One region of the Peptoniphilus grossensis genome, then DNA from elsewhere that is predicted to be linked to it. Evidence: predicted binding sites of a transcription regulator. Region 1 holds the regulator's gene; the other holds the start of a gene.
What was found. Region 1 encodes HrcA, which represses chaperone genes, less so after heat shock. Its sites were predicted from a motif close to ATTAGCACTCNATANTATNGAGTGCTAAT; they were not measured.
Positions count from the first base shown of each region.

Region 2: a site for HrcA is predicted at 8,100-8,128, ahead of htpG (molecular chaperone HtpG). Genes of this name have one in related genera too.

Region 1 is NZ_MJIH01000001.1:315,474-326,453, forward strand. Features, by position in the region: gene BIV18_RS01555 (patatin-like phospholipase family protein) at 1-603, opposite strand, end outside; gene BIV18_RS01560 (histidine triad nucleotide-binding protein) at 788-1,126, opposite strand; gene BIV18_RS01565 (DUF1284 domain-containing protein) at 1,129-1,512, opposite strand; gene mtaB (tRNA (N(6)-L-threonylcarbamoyladenosine(37)-C(2))-methylthiotransferase MtaB) at 1,513-2,811, opposite strand; gene BIV18_RS01575 (RsmE family RNA methyltransferase) at 2,811-3,500, opposite strand; gene prmA (50S ribosomal protein L11 methyltransferase) at 3,493-4,395, opposite strand; gene dnaJ (molecular chaperone DnaJ) at 4,470-5,600, opposite strand; gene dnaK (molecular chaperone DnaK) at 5,763-7,589, opposite strand; gene grpE (nucleotide exchange factor GrpE) at 7,616-8,161, opposite strand; gene hrcA (heat-inducible transcriptional repressor HrcA) at 8,199-9,221, opposite strand; gene BIV18_RS01605 (helix-turn-helix transcriptional regulator) at 9,805-10,470, opposite strand; gene BIV18_RS01610 (Na+/H+ antiporter NhaC family protein) at 10,494-10,980, opposite strand, start outside.
Region 2 is NZ_MJIH01000001.1:1,024,023-1,035,002, reverse strand. Features, by position in the region: gene BIV18_RS05050 (ZIP family metal transporter) at 246-1,001, shown strand; gene BIV18_RS05045 (hypothetical protein) at 1,009-1,386, opposite strand; gene BIV18_RS05040 (hypothetical protein) at 1,416-1,937, opposite strand; gene rlmH (23S rRNA (pseudouridine(1915)-N(3))-methyltransferase RlmH) at 1,945-2,427, opposite strand; gene tpx (thiol peroxidase) at 2,430-2,930, opposite strand; gene BIV18_RS05025 (hypothetical protein) at 3,086-3,487, shown strand; gene BIV18_RS11250 (hypothetical protein) at 3,644-3,769, opposite strand; gene BIV18_RS05020 (sodium ion-translocating decarboxylase subunit beta) at 3,780-4,892, opposite strand; gene BIV18_RS05015 (hypothetical protein) at 5,112-5,813, shown strand; gene BIV18_RS05010 (hypothetical protein) at 5,838-6,080, shown strand; gene htpG (molecular chaperone HtpG) at 6,230-8,083, opposite strand; gene BIV18_RS05000 (ATP-binding protein) at 8,351-9,043, shown strand; gene BIV18_RS04995 (4Fe-4S dicluster domain-containing protein) at 9,054-9,272, shown strand; gene BIV18_RS04990 (3-methyl-2-oxobutanoate dehydrogenase subunit VorB) at 9,284-10,348, shown strand; gene BIV18_RS04985 (thiamine pyrophosphate-dependent enzyme) at 10,348-10,980, shown strand, end outside.

The DNA of each region.
Region 1 (10,980 bases):
AAATTTTTTATCTTTTCTTGCTTCTCTAAAATAATCTCTTGGTCTTGTAAGAACTATAATTACTTTGTCACAACCCGCATCAAAGGCTCTTTTAAAGGGAATGGGATCGCTTAATCCTCCATCAAAATAGGGAATGCCCTTTATTTTATAAGGCTCACAAAGAACTGGCACACAACAAGATGCCTTTATCGGATCATAATTATCTATTGTAAGATCACTTTTGCTAAAATATTTTGCTTTTCCAGTGCTAGCATCTGTTGCAACTATCTCGAAGTCCATTGGATTCTCCTTTAGTGTTTTGTAATCTAAAGGATATTCCCCATTAGAACCACTGAGATCTGAATAAATATAATCTAAATCAATATATGATCCAGTCCTTAGATAATTTTTGAAGCTCATGTATTCTTTTCGAAAGGCATAATTGTTGTAAAATACAAAGTTCCTCCTAGGTTGCTTTGCAAGAAAGGAAGCACCATTAGCAGCACCTGCTGACACACCAATAAAATAATCGCCGCCAATGTTTTCTTCCATTAGATAATCGAAAACTCCTGCACCATAAATTCCACGAGTCCCACCGCCTACATCTACAAATCCTAACTTCATAATTCATCTTCTTTCTTTATTAACTTAAAAATTTATTAGTTTTATATATAGTATATAAGATATTTGTTAAATTTAATATGGTCAAAGACATAAAAGTGCTTAAACTTTTTAAAATGAATTAAATATTTGAAAAAATGCTATAAGTAAAACTCATAGCATTAATCCTTCTTAAGTTTATCATTAATTAGCCTGGTGGCCACTTTAAACTTCTTCCACCTAGTACATGAAAGTGAAGATGATCTACACTCTGACCCCCATCTTCTTTACAATTATTTACAATTCTGTAGCCCTTGGTAAGTCCCTCTTCAGCACAAATTTTTTTTGCAATTAAAAATACATGACCTACTAATTCCTTATGCCTTTCTTCAAGTTCATCTGCCGATGCAATATGTTCCTTTGGCACAATTAAAAAATGGGTTGGAGCTTGCGGGTCTATGTCTCTAAAAGCATACACAAGATCATCTTCATAAATTTTGTCTGAAGGGATCTCTCCACTTATTATTTTGCAAAATAAACAGTCCATTATTACCTCCTCATAGTTTCAACTTCTTTGCAAAGCTCATTCCACTGACAATCTTTACAAATTTCTTCTCGCCTATCTCTATCAAATATTATATCACAGGTCAAATTTCTAATGTCACTCCAAAAATATTTTTCATCTGAACTTAAATTTAAAACTTTTAAAACTTTCTCGTCATAGGCCTTTACTTTTTCATCATTCTTGCAGTGATCTCCAAGATTTTCTGGACAGTGTTTACAAATATCGTCTAGATCTTTTATTAATTTTACCTCTGAATTTTCCCTCAATTTTTCTATAACTTCACCCATGTTTTTTGAAAAGTCTTCGCTATAACCTTCGTTTACAAAATTTTCTGTGCAAAGTAAATGATGTGCTCTTATTTTTAACATTTAATCACCAACAATTTCACAGTTTGCAATCTCACCAGTATCTAAAATTTTTACATTTTTTATTTTATTTTTTAAATTTGCATCACTTTTTGTCTTAACTCTAATGTAATTTGTCGTGTAGCCATAATACTCTCCATCATGTTCTTCTTCAAATAAAACCGATTGAGATTTTTTCATGTTTTCCTTTTCAAAAATTTCTTGATACTTTTCTCCAAGGGCAATTAATTTTTCTGACCTTTCTTTTTTCACATTGCCATCAATTTGGTTTTGCATTAAAGCTGCCTTTGTGTTCTTTCTCTTAGAATATTTGAAAACGTGAATCCTCGAAAAACCAACTTCCTCCACTATTTTCATTGAGTCCTCAAAATCTTTTTCGCTCTCTCCAGGAAATCCCACAATTATATCAGTAGTAAGACCTGCATTTGGCATATATTCTCTAATAATACTTACTTTCTCAATATAATCTTCTCTAGTATATCTTCTGTTCATTGCCTTTAGGATATTATTTGATCCACTTTGCAAGGACAAATGAAAGTGATCACAAAGTTTTCCAGTCTTTACTGCTCTTTTCATAAAATCCTGTGAAATAATTATTGGCTCAACAGATGAAAGTCTAATCCTCTCAAATCCATCAACTTCTGCAATACTTTCTATTAAATCTATTAACCTAATATCGCCCATATCCATCCCAAAAGATCCAATGTGAATTCCCGTCAAGACAATTTCTTTAAAGCCACGATTAGCAAGTGTCTTTGCTTCTCTCACAGAATCTTCAATTGTCCTAGATCTAATTGGACCTCTTGCAAAGGGAATTATACAATAAGTACAAAATCTATTGCATCCATCTTGTACCTTCATGTAAGCACGAGTTCTGTTGTTGCTGTCAAAGTTTGTAGTATTTGCAAATTCACGAATGTTTTTTAAATCCCTTACAATATTTATTTTTTTATGAGATTCCCTTGACTCTTCTATTAAATCAACAATTTTATCTCTTTCAGTAGTTCCAATCACGACATCTACACCATCAATATTTTTAACTTCCTCGGGACTCACTTGTGAATAACAGCCCACAACTGCAATTACAGAGTCTGGATTTTTCTTTTTTGATTTTCTAATAAATTGTCTAGATTTTCTATCTGATAAATTTGTAACCGTGCAAGTATTTACAATGTAAACATCGCTAAATTCATCATTATCAACTTGTTTATATCCCCTCTTTTCAAAAATTTCGCTCATGGCTTCTGATTCATATTGATTTACTTTGCAGCCAAGAGTTAAAATTGAAAAAGTTTTTTCCATTACTCACACTCCTTCGCATGTATTATATAAAAAGATGCAGCGATTGCAGCTGTTTCTGCTCTTAAAATTCGCTTTCCGAGACCAACTTTTTTTGCATCCTTTAAAACTTTAAGTTCTCTATCCGATATTCCGCCCTCAGGTCCAATTACAAGCCCTATATTGTCGCCTAAATTTGATATAATTTCTCCAAGCTGATTTTTATTTTCATCTTCATAGCAAAGGACTATGTCTCCCTTAAATTTTAAAATATCATCAGTCTTTATTATATCGTGAACTATTGGAATAATATCTCTCTTAGATTGTTTTGCCGCAGACTCCACAATTTTTTGAAATCTTTCTTTTTTCTTGTCCGCCTTTTTTGAAAGGTCAGAAATTGTCCTATCCATTAAAACCGGGTAAAAATCGCTCACTCCTATTTCTGTTGCGTGGCGCAACACATCTTCTGATTTATTATTTTTTAAAACACCAAAAAATAAAGAAAGTCTTACTTTTGATTCGTTTGAATTTTCTATTTTGCCAATTTTTTTTATTTTTTTATCAAAATATGCAAAGGAAAAAATTCCATCTTCAAAAACAACTTGAAACTCTTCACCATCATTTATTCTAATTACATTTTTTAGATGATGGAGAGTTTCTTCCTTTAATTTTGTGTTTCCTTCAAATTTTCTATCTTCAAAAAATCTATACATTTAATTTTCCCACAATGGCAACCCAGTCATTTTTTTCAACTTCATCTACTATTTCAAATCCATTGTCTTCTAGAGCGTCGATCACCCTTTGTCTTCTTTCTTTAATAATTCCTGAAGTTATAAAAATTCCACCATCATCCATGTGATTTTTCAAATTTTTAATTTCATCAACAATTATTTCTGCAATTATGTTTGAAACAATTAAATCTGCCCTTCCCTTTACGATGTCAAGAAGATTGCCCTTTTTGATTTTCATTTTGTCTGCTACATCATTTAATTTTGCGTTTTCATAAGATGCTTTAATGCACTTCTCGTCAATATCTATGGCAAGAGCTTCTTTTGCTCCAAGTTTTAGTGCAGCAATTGCAAGTATTCCAGACCCACATCCAATGTCAAAAATTTCATCGTCTTCACGCACATATTTTTCTAAAAGCTCAAGACACATATAAGTTGACTCGTGAGTTCCTGTACCAAATGCCATTCCTGGATTTATTTTTATAATTTTTCTTTCACTTTCATACTCTTCCCATTCAGGTACTACTGCTAAACTTTCTCCGATTTCAAGAGGTTTGTAATATTTTTTCCAGTTATTAGCCCAATCCTCGTCATCTTTTTCTTCTATTGTCAAGCTTCCTAAATTTTTATCTTCAATTTCTGTTTTTATTTTTTTAGCATCTTCTAAATTTTCTGGATAAACTTTTATTTCAAAAATTTTTTTATCTGAATTTAAAAGAGGATAATCTATAAAATCCCAATCTTTTTCATCTTGGTCAAGTTCCTCAAATAAATCGCTGGAAACTTCTTCACAGTTATAAATTCCATAGTCAAAAAGAATACCTTCTATTAAATCTTTTTTATCCTTTGAAGTATCTATTGTCATTTCAATGTATTTCAATCTAATCACCTGAACTCATTATATATTACCTTAAATTTTTATACAATTTAAAAAATGCGAATCAATGATCCGCATTAGTCAAATAAATCCTTTAACTTGTCTAAAAATGACTTTTTGTTTTCTTCAACTTCTGGCTCAGTTTCTCTTAATTCTTCCAAAAGTTTTCTCTGTTCATCAGATACTTTCTTTGGAATAATAATATTAACTTTGAAGAAAAGATCTCCCCTTTGATTTTCCCTATTTACATAGGGAACGCCTTCTCCCTTTAATCTAAAGACAGTGCCGCCAGTTGTACCCTTAGGTATTTCATAATCAACTATCTTTTTAAGTGTTGGAACTTTTATCTTTGCTCCAAGGACAGCATCTGGATAAGAAATTGGAATGTCAAGATAAATATCGTTGCCATCTCTTTTAAAAACTGCATCAGATCTTACTCTAATGTAGACAAAAACATCTCCATTTTCGCCGCCATTTTCACCAATGGAACCTTGACCTCTTAGCGAAATAATATTACCATTGTCTACACCCTTAGGAATATTTACTTTTAATTTCTTGCTCTTTAATACTGAACCTTTGCCTCCACATTCTTTACATGGTTTCTCTATTACTTCGCCAGTTCCATTGCACTTGTCACAAGATGAAGTCCTAACAAATCTGCCAAAAGGTGTGTTTTGTTCTGAAGTTACTTGACCAGTTCCATTACACTTGTCACATTTGTGTTTTTCTGTTCCTGGCTCCATTTTGCTTCCCTTACAATGCTCACACTCTTCCTTTACCTTTACAGTGATTTCTTTTTCAACGCCAAAAATTGCTTCAAAGAAATCCAAAGTTACATCCACTCTAGTATCTGGGCCCTTCTTTGGCATGTTCCTTCTATTTTCATATTCATATCTATTAGACCTAGAACCGCCAAAAATATCAAAAATATCGTCAAAAATATCAGAAAATCCTCCAAAACCACTAGTCCCAGAGCTTCCAACATTGCCTTTTAAACCCTCTTCTCCATAGACATCGTAAATCTGCCTTTTTTCGTCATCAGAAAGAACCTCATAGGCATAAGAAATTTCTTTGAATTTTGCCTCTGCAATTTCGTCTCCTGGATTTAGATCTGGATGATATTTTTTTGCGAGTTTTTTATAAGATTTCTTTAATTCCTCTTTGGTTGCATTTTTTTTAACTTCAAGAATTTCATAAAAATTTCTCATCTTCCACCTCATTAGTTTTCCATTCTAATATAAAGTCTTGAAAAAATAAAGTTTATTTTAAAATTTGCTAAAAATCTATAAATTAATTATCAAAAATAAAATAAATTAATTTTTAAACATAAAAAAAGTTGCAGCCTAAACTGCAACAATTCTATTTAATTATTATTCTTCGTCATCATCTACAACTTCATAGTCTGCATCAACTACATCATCATCATTTTTTGCTTCAGATGATCCAGCTTGTCCTTGTGCACCTTGTTGTTTATAAATTTCTTCAGAGATTGCATAGAAAGCTTGAGTTAACTCTTCAGTCTTAGACTTAATAGCTTCAAGGTCTTCGCCATCCTTTACATCTTTAAGGCTCTTGATTGCATCTTCAATCTTAGTCTTATCAGCATCAGAAATTTTACCTTCAACATCTTTTAATGTGTTTTCAGATTGATAAATAATTGAATCGGCGTTATTTTTTGCCTCAATTAATTCCTTCTTCTTAGCATCTTCTTGCGCATACATTTCAGCTTCCTTAACCTTCTTTTCGATTTCTTCTTCATTTAGGTTAGTAGAAGATGTAATTGTGATGTGTTGTTCCTTACCTGTACCAAGGTCTTTAGCGCTTACATTTACAATTCCATTTGCGTCGATGTCAAATGTAACTTCGATTTGTGGCACTCCCCTTCTTGCTGGTGCAATACCATCAAGTGTAAATCTACCAAGAGTTACATTGTCCTTAGCCATTTGTCTTTCACCTTGAAGTACGTGAATTTCTACAGAAGTTTGATTATCTGCTGCAGTTGTAAATACTTGTGACTTCTTAGTTGGAATAGTTGTATTTCTTTCAATAAGTCTTGTAGTAATATTACCCATAGTTTCAATTCCAAGAGATAGTGGTGTTACATCAAGTAATAATAAGTCTTTTACATCACCTGATAGAACTCCACCTTGAATTGCTGCACCAAGAGCAACACATTCATCTGGGTTAATATCTTTTTGTGGTTGTTTTCCAGTCAACTTTTTAATACATTCTTGCACTGCTGGAATTCTTGTTGAACCTCCAACTAGAAGAACTTTATCTATATCCTTTGCAGAAAGTCCTGCATCTGATAATGCATCTTTAACAGGTCCTTCCGTCATTTTTACAAGATCAGCTGTAAGTTCATCAAATTTAGCACGAGTTAAATCCATATTTAAGTGAAGTGGACCAGCTTGTGATGCTGTAATAAATGGAAGATTAATATTAGTTGACAATGTTGAAGAAAGCTCCTTCTTAGCTTTTTCAGCAGCTTCTTTAAGTCTTTGAAGACTCATCTTATCAGCCTTTAAATCAATTCCATTTTCTTTTTTAAATTCTTCAGCAATATAATCGATAACTCTGTTGTCAAAGTCATCGCCACCTAATTTATTATTACCACGAGTTGCATGTACTTCAAATACTCCATCAGAAAGTTCAAGGATTGAAACATCGAAAGTACCACCGCCAAGGTCATAAACCATTACAGTTTGTGCCTCTGTATCCTTATCTTCTCCATAAGCAAGAGCAGCCGCAGTTGGTTCATTTACAATTCTTTTCACATCAAGACCTGCGATTTTTCCTGCATCTTTAGTTGCTTGTCTTTGAGCATCTGTAAAGTAAGCTGGAACTGTAATAACCGCTTCAGTAATTTTTTCTCCAAGATAAGACTCTGCATCAGATTTTAATTTTTGTAAAATCATAGCTGAAATATCTTGTGGTGTATAAGTTTTTGAATCTATCTTTATATTAAAGTCAGAACCCATGTGTCTCTTAATAGAAGAGATAGTTCTGTCAGGGTTTGTAATAGCTTGTCTCTTAGCAGTTTCTCCTACTAATCTTTCACCATCTTTAGTAAAAGCTACAACAGAAGGTGTAGTTCTATTACCTTCAATGTTTGGAATTATTACAGCGTCTCCACCTTCCATTACTGCTACTGCAGAGTTAGTTGTTCCTAAATCAATACCAATTATTTTTCCCATAATAAATTTCCTCCTAAATAAATCACTTATTGTGAAACTTTGACCATTGCAGGTCTTAGCGTTTTGTCATTAATTAAATAACCTTTTTGTAAAACTTCAATTACATAGCCACTGTCGTATTCATCAGAATCTTCAGTGAGCACTGCGTGGTGATACATTGGGTCGAATTCTTCACCCAGAGCCTTCATTTCAACAATACCTTCCTTTTTAAGTACTTCAGTAAGTTGATCCTTTATCATCATTATCCCGTCATAAGTTGAATCCCTATCACCAATAGAATTCATTGCTCTTTCAAAATTGTCAATGACAGGAAGTAAGTCGTTTACAACCTTTTTAACTCCAAGTTCAATATATTCAGCCTTTTGAGCTTCAGTTCTTCTCTTGTAATTTGCGAAATCAGCTTGAAGTCTCATAAACTTATCAGTTAGTGCTTGATACTTTTCATCGTCACTTTCGTAGTCGATAATTTTTTCAGAATCCTCTTCTGTCTTCGTATCATCACTAATATTTTCATTATTTATATTATTATTTTCATTAACAGCTTCTTCTTTAATATCTTCTTCTTTTTTTATATCTTCTTTTTTATATCATCATTTGTCATGTACTCCCTCACATTTCTTTTAATCCTCTAGTAAGTGCATCACTAAAAATTTTAACGACCTTGACCAATCTCATATAATCAATCCTAACTGGTCCAATAATTCCAATACTTCCATAGATACCATAATCTTTAGTAAAGGGTGCTCTAATAATAGTATTTTCTTTCATTAAACTTGCACTATTTTCTGAACCAATTATTACTTCCACATCTCCTGTGAAATTATCATCTTTTAAGATTTGAAATAAACTATCTCTATCCTCAACTAAACTCATAAAATCTTTAGCCTTGTCAAGATCCCTATATTCGTCAAAATTCAAAATATTAGTGAGACCATCATAATAAATTTCAATGGATGAGACCTTTTTATTAAATTCACTTGCGATTTTTACAACATTGGAAATAAAATTCCCATATCTAATCATATTATCGGAAAGAGAAATTTTAAGTGATTCAATTTTGTCAAAGTCAATTCCCGACATTTTTTCATTTAAAACTTTCTCAATATAATAAAAATCTTCATCAGAAATATTTTCTATTTCTAAAAAATATCTTTCTATTACTCCCTTATCGCCTATTAAGACCAAGAGTGCCGTATTTCTATCGATTTTTACAAGAGTAAGTCTTTTTATTTTAGTATCAGCCTTTTGTGGTGTAATTAAATATGCCGTGCAATTACTGATGTTGGCGAGCAAATTAACTGAATTTTTATAAAAGTCTTCTAAATTTCTAGAAGTATATAAAATTCTGTCTTTGATTTTTTTAGAAGCATCTATATCATGAAATTCGCTAAAACTTTTAAAAATTTCATCAACATAAAATCTATAAGCCTTATCAGAAGGAATTCTTCCCGCTGATTGATGCGGCTTATTTAAAAAACCAAGATCTTCAAGATCTGCCATTTCATTTCTTATAGTCGCAGAACTAACTCCAAGATGATATTCTTTAGATAGAGTTCGTGACCCGACGGGAGTTGGCATATCGATATATGCTTCAATTATGGCATTTAAAATATTTATTTTTCTAGCATCCATAATTTCCTCCTTTATTAGCACTCATTGGTGTTGAGTGCTAATCTATTTATATAGTACCCTCTTCTCTCCTATTTGTCAAGGAATTTTCAAAAATTTTTTATTATTTTTTCTTAACTGTAAAGACATATGTTACAGAAATAAAACCATATTTCCTAATGACTATGCCTTATAAAAAAGCTTGTATTTAGCTATGGTAGATGCACCAAGTAAGTGAACCACTCGAATGAGGGAATGAGATAAGATATTGTCGCAATTAACAATATTTTTTGAAAGCAGAATCTAATTTTTTGTCTCAACAATAATAAAAATGTCTCAACAATAATAAAAAATTTGAATTTTCTTATCAAAAGTAAAGGATTCACCCTAGTCTTGCGACCAGCTCTTGATAAAAAATCTCCAAATTTTTTAAAAAGCAATTAGGCAAAAATGTGAAATTTAAGATATTTAAAAAAAATATCAGCTCACATCCTATCAGGAAGAGCTGATACACAAAACTTTTTATAGAACCACAAACTCAGGAGTACTCCTGAGTTTATCTACAATCTGAGACGAGTTTTTTATTTTGGACTTTTACAACATCCCCTTATATATTATCATAATCAAGTCTATCTTTTTTCAATTCATCCATATAGGAATAAACAGTAACTTTAGATATTCCTAATTGTAAAGCTACTTTATCAATTGTGCCTTTTGAATTGAATACTCCCTTTGCATCTAAGAATTGAATAATCTCTTTTTTTCTAGCTTTAGATAGATTTGTGGAGTTTTCTGGAATTATTTTACTTATTATCTCATCAATTACATCTTCTATTGATTCTATTTGAGAAATATCGAACTTATTTGTATTTTGTTGATTGTTATTCCCTGTGAAATAATCCAGCATTTCTTGTATTTGATTGAACATATCTATTTTTATATTTATACAAATCGCTCCAATAATTTTTTTATTTGTATCTCTCAAAAATACTGTCGATGATTTTATTTTAGATCCATTCCTTGCGGTAAAATAGTAGTTTATTAAAGTATCTTTATTGAACTTTTCTTTTAACAATATCTTATTCATCAAATAGTCAAATGTATCTCCTATTTTTCTGTCAGTTACATTTGGATTAACTAAATAAACAACTGAATTTTCAGGCTGAGACAAATCATGTAGGACCACCTCACATTGATTTCCAAAAGTCTTGCCTATCGTTTCACATACAGCTATATATGGCTTTAAAACATCCTTGATTTTATAATCGTGCAATTTAAAATTCCCTCTCTCTCAAGTTAAAATCCTGCTGAATCAACTTCACCTGTTTCGTAATTTATTCTAGATTTCGGTGCATCATAATTCCAATCCCATGGATCCTGTTCAATTGATTTATCAGCATATGGAATATATATTGATATTATGGTCGTTATTCCTAAAAATATAACATACCACATGTGTGGAACAATTTCAATCGGAGCTACAGTAGACTCTGCTAATGCACTTATTAACAAAATTTGATTTCCATATGGCAGTAAACCTTGGACAACACATGCAAAAACTCCAGTAATTGTTGCTGCTCTTCTAGGATCAACTTTATAGTCCTTAGATAATTGTCTAGAAACATCACTTGTAACAATAAGTGCAGCTGTATTATTTGCAACTGCTGCATCAGCTAAACCAACAATAGCTGCCATTCCTAACTCAGCTGATTTCTTATTTTTAATAAATCTTTCAATAAAACTCATTATAAGTTTTAATCCACCTTGTTCTCTCATCATTCTT
Region 2 (10,980 bases), 710 kb from region 1:
TCAATAATCCATAAAGGATAATATATAGCTAAAATATATTAATATCACAAGGAGTAAAGAATAAAAATAGGATATTTAACAAAATAGAATGTGGCAAGAAAAATGTGGCAAAAAATATTAGAGATCGCATAAGATTTGCTAATGTACTAGGTTAAAATTTAAGGGATATTATTGTCGCCTTTTTGCATAGAATTTATTAAAATTATTTTTTTATGGACTATGTTATAATAAAAAAAGGTGAGAAAATGAATTTAACTTTTATTATCCTAGGCTGTATAGTGCCAGGACTTATGACGGGGATTGGTGCAATCCCAATATTTTTTGCAAAAGATGTTAGCCAAAAAGTATTAGATGTGCTTCTTGCAGCAGCAGCGGGAGTAATGCTTGCGGCGACCTGCTTTTCTCTTGTAATACCAAGCCTTGAAATAGGAGAAGGGGAGAGGGCAGTTCTAATAACTGGACTTGGAATATTTACTGGTGCACTAATGCTAGATCTTATAGATAAATATGCCCCACATGAACATTTAATTGACAAGAGATATGAAGGAAAAGATGTAAAAAATCTTTCGAAAATTTGGCTCTTTGTAATTGCAATTGCGATTCACAACTTTCCAGAAGGACTTGCCACGGGAGTTGGCTTTGGAGGAGAAAACATGTCCAATGGGCTTTCTGTTGCCTTTGGAATTGCCCTTCAAAATATGCCAGAAGGGTTGGCAGTAGCCCTTGCCCTTGTGCGTGAAGGCTATTCTCGCAAAAAAGGTTTTGCAGTAGCAGCATTAACTGGACTAGTTGAACCAATAGGAGCCTTTATGGGAATTGGACTTGTGTCGATTTTTTCTGCAACGCTTGGGTTTATCCTTGCCCTTGCAGCGGGAGCGATGCTCTTTGTAATTAGTGATGAGATAATTCCAGAAACTCATTCAAATGGTTACGAAAGATTGGCTACTTATGGCGTAATTTTTGGATTTATACTTATGATGTTTTTGGATTCTTTAATTTAAATAAAAATTATTTTATTTTAACATTTATATTTATTTCAAAGGAATTTTCATCTAAAAATTCTTCCCGAAGCTCCACTGATTCTGTGAAATAAATTTCTGCACCATCTATAAAATATATTGGATGGATGCCGTCGACAAATTTTAATTCTTTATTTATTCTCACATCGGCATAGGAAATTATATCTCCAACTGCGTGGTATTTTAAGAGAAGAGTTTCGCCAAAATTTTTTATGTAGCTTGGTTTTTTATAGTCAATGGACATTTCTTTTAGCATCGCAATTATTTTTTCGTCTAATTTTATATCCACAGTCTCTAATTTTTTCATAAACTCTTCTGTTCTATAATTATTTACATTAATCATATAAGAGTCAAAATTAAAAATCATTTTAGCACCTCGATCATTAATTAAAGTTATTATAATTTTTCTAAGGAGTCATAAATAAGTTCCAATTCATTATTGTAAAAAATTTCAAGAGATGCATTTTGCCATTCTTCTTTATCATCAAAGCCTGTTACTATCCCGTAAAATCTCATGTAGCCATAACCAAAGGACTCGTTAATTATTTCAAAATTAAGTTTTAAAAATTCTTCAATTGAAATTTTTTTGTAGACTCCATCTTTAAAGAGAATTATCTCCACAGAATCCATTATTCCCCCTTCAATATCATCTATTTCAATATTTTCATAAAAATCAGAATCAAAGGAATGGATAATATTTTCTATAACTTCTTCAAGTTCTACCTTTGTAAAGCTTGTATCAGTTTTCTCTAGGATGAGTTTGGGATTTGTCATTACATAATCTATTTCTTTGTCGTCCTTTTTTTCAAAATAAATTCCTTCATCAAAGGACAAAATAAATTTGTCGTCAAAAACTTCAAGATTTGTCAAATGAAAATCGTGAAGGGAAAAAACCTGATTTAATAAATTTAGTTTCATATTTACCTCATTTGTGATAAGGGTGATTGTTTATTATTCTAAAGGCCCTATAAATTTGCTCCATTAAAATTACACGCATAAGTTTGTGTGGGAAGGTCATCCTTGAAAAGCTAAGTTTGTAATCGGCTCTATTTAAAACTTCTTTAGATAAACCGAGACTTCCTCCAATTATAAAAGTTATATTTGAGTAGCCGTCAATCATAAGTTCATTTATTTTATCGGCAAAGGCGACAGAGTCAAGGCTTTTTCCGTCAATAGCAAGGGCGATTACATAGGCGTCATCTTTTATCTTTGATAAAATTTTTTCGCCTTCAGTATTTTTCACTCTCTCCATGTCTTTTTCAGATAAATTTTCGGGGCATGGTTCGTCTATAATTTCAAAAATGCTTAAATCGGCATAGGATCTAAGCATTTTTTTATACTCATTTATGGCATCTTTAAAATAATTTTCCTTGATTTTGCCAAGTACGATTAGATTGATGTTTATCATTTTTAGCTTAATTTTTTAACTTCTTCAAGAGCTTTTTCAAAGTTTACTTCGTGAGTTACTTCAGGAACATATTCAACGTATGCAACTTTTCCATCTCTATCGACAATTACAACGCCACGAGCAAGAAGTTTAAGCTCTTTAATCATGAAGCCATATTTTTCGCCAAATTCTCTGTATCTGTAGTCGGAAACGATGTCTGCGCTTTCGATTCCCTTTACTGAACAGAATCTTTCTTGTGCAAAAGGAAGGTCAACTGTTACAGTTACAATTTTTACATCGTCAGATAATTTTGCAGCTTCTTCGTTAAAAGTAGTTGCTTGAATTGCACACACAGATGTGTCAATAGATGGAGCAACTGAATAAACTACGATTTTGCCCTTTAAATCTTCTGAATTAAAATCAGATAGATCTCTTTTAACTGCCTTAAATTCTGGAGCTATATCTCCAACCTTAATTTCTTTACCTTCAAGAGTTACTTTATTTCCGCCAAATGTTATATCCATTTTAATTCCTCCTAAAATTATTTTTGTTTTAATTTACACTACATTTATATCCAATTATTTATAATCATAACAAGAGATTGCAATAAAATGAAACTTAATTAAAATATAAGTAAGAAAAGTTTTGCGAGTTAAAGGAATAAAAGGAGGGGGGGAATATGAAAAAGTATTTGAAAAAATATATAAATTTTTTAATATCATTATTCTTATTTCCAATATTAAATCTAATCTGTATAAAAGTTTTTGGATACATCAATGGGAGAATTCAAGCGACCTTTGACATAAAATATATGATTATCTTAGATATTGTGAAAATTTTAATGATTTTATTTTTGGGTTTTATGCTCGCCTATTATATTAATTTCTCATGCAAACTATCGAAAAAGACTCTTGGAATATTTTTATTAATTGAAATTTTTATATTTGCAATTTATATAGTCATAAAAAAATATTATTTGCAAGAAAATTTTGTCTACCTTTATGATTTTAATGCCTTGTATTTTTTCTTGCTTATAGGAGAAAATATTTTTTTGTTTTTACATCAAAATCATGAATTATAGTAAAAATCTATTTTAATACTAAGGTTTTGTTTTTTTGTTACTAGGAAGAACTTTTGCGGCTTCTGGTTATGAAACACAACAAAACTCTTATTTTAAAAAAGCTGATGTGTGGAATAGATTTATCTATCTTGCACATCAGCTTTTTTAAAATTAAATTTATTTTTCCTTAAAAACTTTTAGCATTATTTTTGTAAAGATGTAGAAAAGTATTAGGACTGCAAAAACTCCAACCAGTCCCCAAAGTGCGACTTCCACTCCCTGCATAAATACTATCATATCCATTTTATCACTCCTACATAAACATTGGCACGAGAGCCAAGATCATTGAGCCTGCAACTACTGAGCCAAGTTGACCGGCAACATTTGCTGACATTGCTTGCATAAGGATAAAGTTAGTTGGGTCTTCCTTTGCTGCCATCATTTGCACAACTCTACCAGACATAGGAAAAGCTGAGATGCCAGCAGCTCCAATCATTGGGTTTACCTTGTTTTTTAAAAATAAATTTAAAAATTTTGCAAAAAGAACACCGCCTGCTGTGTCGAAAATAAAGGCAACAAGTCCCATGGCAAGTATCATAAGTGTGTGGATGTTTAAAAAGGCATCGGCAGACATTGTGCCACCAATTGTTATGCCTAGCAAAATTGTAACTAAATTTGAAAGTTCATTTTGTGCAGAAGTTGAAAGTCTTTCAAGAACTCCGCAGACTCTGATTAAATTTCCAAACATCAAAGCACCAATAAGGGCAACAGACATTGGTGCAATAATTCCAGCTATAACTGTAATTACAATTGGAAATAAAATTTCAACTTTTTTTGGCACGTGAACTGTAGTGTACTTCATTCTAATCTTTCTCTCTTTTTCAGTAGTTAAAAGTTTTATAACTGGTGGCTGAATTATTGGAACGAGAGACATATAAGAATAGGCAGCAACAGAAATTGGACCAAGGTAATTTGGAGCAAAGACCTTTGCGACATATATTGATGTAGGGCCATCAGCTGCTCCTATTATTCCAATTGACGCTGCTTCGGGAAGCGTGAATTTGCCTGTTGAAATTGCAAAGAGCATAGTTGCAAAAATTCCAAACTGTGCCGCTGCACCGAAAAATAACATAAAGGGCGATGAAATAAGTGGTTTGAAATCAATCATAGCACCTACTGCGATAAAAATTAATACTGGGAAGAGTTCTGTTGCAATTCCTGCATTGTATAAAATTGTCAAGAAACCCTCCTCTCCAACTGCAGATGATAGTGGAATATTAGAAATAATTGCTCCAAAACCAATGGGAAGAAGAAGTGAAGGTTCATATTGTTTTTCAATGGCAAGATAAATTAAAATTCCACCAATGACAAACATAATTAAGTGTTTAACTTCGAGATTTAAAATTCCAGATAAAAGTGTTTCCATTGTGCCTCCTAAACTTTTTAGATGACAAGTAATATAACATAAATACTAAAAATATTCAATAAATCTAGAAATTATAGAGAAAAACAAATTCAAATTGTAAAATAATGTGAGTTAAAACTATAATATTTTCTTGATAAAAAAAGCTTTATGTGGTAAATTCAAATTAAATAAGATCTTATTTAATTTGAGAACGTTATCTTTTGTGATAGGAGATATCTTATGAAAAAATTAGTAAGCTTGATACTTTTGTTTTTTGTATTAATCAGTTCATCTTGCGTTTACGCAAAAAGCACAGATGTGGATTTTCAAAAATTCATGGATTCTCCAGCTCTAGATTTTTCAGAATTATCCAAAATGAAAGGTTCAAAAACAATTAACGAATTTGATGCAATTTTATCGACTAAAGGATTAAGTGCGGAAGATGTTTCAAATGACGTTGCAAGAAGAGCAAGTGCAAACTTCAGATTCAACATGTACGAGAATAGATTTGAATATGGAGATTACGCAGTTGTCGATGCTTATTGGGCATGGGAGTCTTCTCCTATTTGGGCAGGAAGAGATACTGTTGTATTTGGATGGAGCGACGGATTTACAGTTAATTTAAATAGAACAGTAATGAAGGTAACATATAGAGATTTAGATGGCAATTACAAAGGTGAACAATATTATTATCCAAGTGGTTTAGTTCAAGGTGTAAGATTTGATTTTGAACAAAGCTATGCGCCAGGTGCCTTAAGATCTTTAAGTAGTGGAAAAGTTTATTTAGTTATAGATAATAGAGAAAACAAGGATTATGTTGAAGTTCATGGTAAATACCTTCATAATTATAAAAATGTATTTCCAAGTATAAATATTTCAAGCTCAGGAACAATTTCTGTTTCTTTAAGTTCAAGTACTAGAGAAATGGGCGATGATATATAATTATGCCATAATATTAAGGGGACAATGATGATAGAAAATATTTTTAAATTTTTAATAATTGCAGTTGTAGGTTCTGTAGTAGCTTTCAGTTTACCTTATTCCGAATTTTTGGGTTGGGGAACGCAATTTGGCATTTCAATGTATATAATGCTAATAATTCAACACATTATCTTTAACAAAAAGTTTGACGATATGTTGAAAAAGCTTGATAACTTAGAAAAAGCATTAAATGCCAAGGATGATGAAAATATTGAAAATTCAAAGTGATGGTATAGATCTTTATAATTTTTCGTTTAGCATCAAAACTGCAATGTTTAAGCATTCAAATTAAAAACTCATAAAGAAGGCTCTTCTCACAATGAAAAGAGCCTTTACTTTGCAAAATATTTGTAATTGAATTTTATAAAATCCTTTGCTTACATAAGTTTTGATACATTTCTAGCATAAGCGATTGGGTCTTTTATGTCGAGACCTGCCATTAGTCTTGCGCCATCGTAAAGCAATTCTGTGTAATTTTTAAATTCTTCTGAATCATTGTCCATGTCCTTTAATTTTTTTACTGCCGGGTGATTTGGATTTAGTTCTAAAACTTTGTCGGCTTTAAAACCTTGGTTATTAGGCATATGGCTTAGAGTTTTTTCCATTTCTATGGAAATTTCACCTTTGCTTGATAGATAAGCTGCATCATCTTTTAAATTTGGATTTTCCCTTATTGATGAAACTTCACCAGATAAGATGTCCTTCATTTTCTTTACATAATCATCAAGATTTTTTTCATCTTCTTCTTTTGTAGCATCAGTTTCAGAAATTGATTTAAATTTTTTGTCGTCATATTCTTCTAGCATTTTTATGACAAATTCATCAATTGGATCTGTTAAGGCAAGGACTTCTATGTTTTCTTCCATAAAGTGCTTTATTTGTGGAAGTTTTTTCACGCTTTCTATGGAATTTCCATTTGCGTAATAGATGCATTCTTGGTCAGGCGCCATGTCCTTTCTGTATTCATTAAAGGTTATATTTTCTCTTTTTGTAGTTGTATATATAAATAGATCCTTTAGCTTGTCTTTATCTGCTCCATAATTTTCATAGGCACCAGATTTTAAGCTTATGCCAAAGTTTTTGAAAAATTGGGCGTATTTTTCTCTGTCATTTTTAAGGATTTTTGCAAGTTCTTCTAGGATTTTCTTTTCTATATTTTTCTTTATAAGTTGTAATTCACGAGTTTTTTGTAGCATTTCACGAGAAATATTAAGAGAAATATCTTCGGAGTCAACTACACCTTTGACGAAGTTTAGATAATCGGGAAGAAGGTCTTCACATTTTTCCATTATTAGAACTCCATTGGAATAAAGTTCAAGTCCGCCTTTCCTATCTGGATTTAAGAAATCAAAAGGTCTTCTTGAAGGAATGTATAAAATAGCCTTAAAGGAAATCACGCCTTCTACACTAATGTGTATGTGAGCTAGGGGATCTTCAAATCCAAAATGTCTTTGTCTAAAGAAATTGTTATAGTCATCCTCCTTTAGTTCGTTTTTATTTTTTCTCCACATTGGCACAGATGAATTTAATATGTCATCTTCTCTATAAGATTCAAATTTTGGGTCATCTTCTGTTGAGTCAGCTGCAGGTCTTTTCTTTTCGACTTCCATTTTTATTGGATAGCTAATGTAATTTGAGTAATGGCTTACAAGTTCTCTTATTTTGTATTCATCAAGGTATTTGTCATAATCTTCATCCTTAGAATTTTCTTTTAAGTGAAGAGTAATAATAGTTCCGTGAGAATCCTTTTTTCCACTTTCTATTGTGTAGCCCTTTGCACCCTTTGACTTCCAAATATGAGCTTCATCTTCTTTATAGGATCTTGTCAAGACGCTAATTTCATCTGCAACCATAAAGGCAGAGTAAAAGCCTACGCCAAATTGTCCAATAATTTCGTGTTCTTCATTTTTTTCATTTAATTTTTTAAAATCAAGAGAGCCTGACTTGGCAATTGTGCCCAAGTTTTCTACTAATTCATCTTCAGTCATGCCCACTCCATTATCTTCTATTGTAATTGTTCTTTTTTCCTTATCTGGAGTGATTCTAATATAATAGTCCTCGTGGTTAAATTTTACATTGTCGTCATTAAGGGCGATGTAGTACATTTTATCCATTGCATCAGATGCATTTGAAATTAATTCTCTTAAAAATATTTCTTTATTTGTGTAAATGGAATTAATCATTAAGTCCATTAATCTTTCAGTTTCGGCATTGTATTTTTTATTTTTCATGTAATCACCTTTCCTTATTAGCACTCATTCTATGCCTCTGCTAATAATATATATCTTTTCTAATAATTAGTCAAATTTAAATAGTAAAGTTTTATTAAAATCTTTATGTTTTTAAAAATATTTTAATTAAAAATTTAAAACAAAACATAGCTTTTAACTCATTAAATATAGATTTCCAAAACTTATGAAGTAAAAAGTATATTGCAATTGTTTTCAATTTTTTGCAATTGAGGTATAATATAATTGGTCTTTTAGAAGGGAGGAGAAATGTATACAGAAGTAGAAACAGGCAATAGAATAAAAATTATTACAGGACACTTTGGCAGTGGAAAAACTGAATTTTCAATTAATTATGCTTTATATTTAAAAAAGTATTTTGACAATGTTGCAGCGGTTGACCTGGATATTATTAATACATACTTTAGGCTGAGAGAGAAAATGGATCTTTTAAGCGAAAAGGGCGTGGAATCATTTTCATCTAGTATGCGTGAAAAAAATGCCTTGGACATACCAGCAGTAGATCCAGCAATTTTAAAGCCACTTGAAAATAAAAATTACATGGCTGTATTAGATGTTGGAGGAAATCCAAAGGGCTCCCTTTCTCTTGGAAGGTATAGAGACATTTTGAAAAGAGAGGGTTATGACCACTATTTTGTAATAAATAGAAATAGACCAGAGACTAGGGACTTTAAGTCCGTGCGAGAATTTATCGGACAAGTGGAAGGCCATTCACAAACTAGGGTTACGGGGATTATAAACACTACTCATTTTTTAAAAGAGACCACAGCTGATGATATTTTGTATGGTGATGAGCTTGCAAGGGAAGTTTCAGAGAAATTAAATCTTCCCTATGTATATGCAGTTTGCCTAAGGAGTATTGAGAGTGAAGTTAGAGCTTTAAATTTAGCGGCGGAAGTTTTTCCCATTGACTTATTTTTTAGAGAAGATTGGATGTTATAGGAGGTAAATAATGGCTAAAGGTAGAGTTGAGTTTGAAAGTGACAGATGTAAGGGTTGTGGACTATGTGTAACTGTATGTCCTAAAAATGTAATTGAAATTGACATTGACACTATTAATAAAAAGGGTTATGCACCTGCAATGGCAAAAAGACCAGAAGATTGTATTGCTTGCCAAAACTGTGCAATAACTTGTCCTGATTCAATTATTACAGTTTATAAAATTTCTTAAGGGGTGTTTACATGACAAAAGTACTTATGAAGGGAAACGAAGCAGTTGGTGCAGCAGCTATTGAAGCTGGTTGCAAATATTTTTTCGGTTATCCTATTACTCCTCAATCTGAAATTCCTGAATACTTATCAAGGGAACTTCCAAAGATTGGCGGATGTTTTTTGCAAGCGGAGTCTGAAGTTGCAGCTATAAATATGCTATATGGTGCTGCGGGATCTGGAGCGAGAGTTATGACTTCATCTTCTTCTCCGGGAGTTTCACTAATGCAAGAAGGTATTTCTTATATGGCAGGGGCAGAACTTCCTTGCGTAATAGTAAATATGATGAGAGGTGGTCCAGGACTTGGATCAATTCAACCTTCTCAAACAGATTACTTTCAATCAACTAGAGGCGGCGGAAATGGTGATTATAGAACTATTACTTTAGCACCATCTTCTGTGCAAGAACTTGTAAATTTAATTGAACTTGGTTTTGATTTAGCGGACAAGTATAGAAATCCTGTTGTAATTATGAGTGACGGTGTACTTGGACAAATGATGGAACCAGTTGAGTTTGGCATGCAAGAAAAAATGGTTCTTCCTGAAAAGACTTGGGCAACAAGAGGCAAGGGCAAAAATCACGGAGAGAGAAATATTATAAACTCACTTTATCTTTCTGCTGATGAACTTGAAGAACTTAATAAACATTTAATTGAAAAGTATAGACAAGTTACTGAAAATGAAATTAGAGTAGAAATTGATGGCATCGAGGATGCAGATCTTGTAATCAGTGCCTATGGAACTACAGCTAGAATTGCAAAAAGTGCAATTGAACATTTAAGAAAAGAAGGCTATAAAATAGGGCTTATTCGTCCAATTACTTGCTGGCCATATCCATATGAAGCTTTCAAGGGAATAAATCCAAATTGCAAAGACATTTTAGTTTGTGAAATGAATCAAGGTCAAATGACTGATGATGTTAAGATTGCAGTTGAAGGTAGACAAAGGGTTCACTTCTTTGGAAGACAAGGTGGCGTAATTCCAAATGTGGAAGAAATTAAAGAAGCTGCTCTTAAAGTTTTAGGAGGTCTCAAATAATGGAAAAAACTAATGAACAAGTTTTATATAAATATTCAGAAGGTTTGACTAGAACTGAAACTCACTATTGTCCAGGTTGCACTCACGGTGTAATCCATAAATTAGTGGCTGAATCCTTAGTTGAACTAGGAGTTTTAGACGAAGCAATTGGAGTTGCACCAGTTGGTTGTGCAGTTCTAGCATATAAATATTTTAACTGTGACATGCACGAGGCAGCTCACGGAAGAGCACCTGCTGTTGCAACTGGAATAAAAAGAGTACATCCAGATAATTTAGTATTCACATATCAAGGGGATGGAGACTTGGCATCAATTGGTACTGCAGAAATAGTTCAAGCAGCACATAGAGGAGAAAATATTTCAACAATTTTCATAAACAACGCAATTTACGGAATGACTGGTGGACAAATGGCACCTACAACTTTAGTTGGTCAAGTTACAACTACATCTCCTTATGGAAGAGATGAAGCATGGTGTGGTAAACCAATTAAAGTTTCTGAAATGCTTGCTACAATTGATGGAGCAAAATTTGTAGAAAGAGTTTCAGTTGATACTCCAGCAAATATTAGAAAAGCTAAGAAGGCAATTAAAGAATGTTTTAAATATCAACTAGAAGGCAAGGGCTTTGGAATA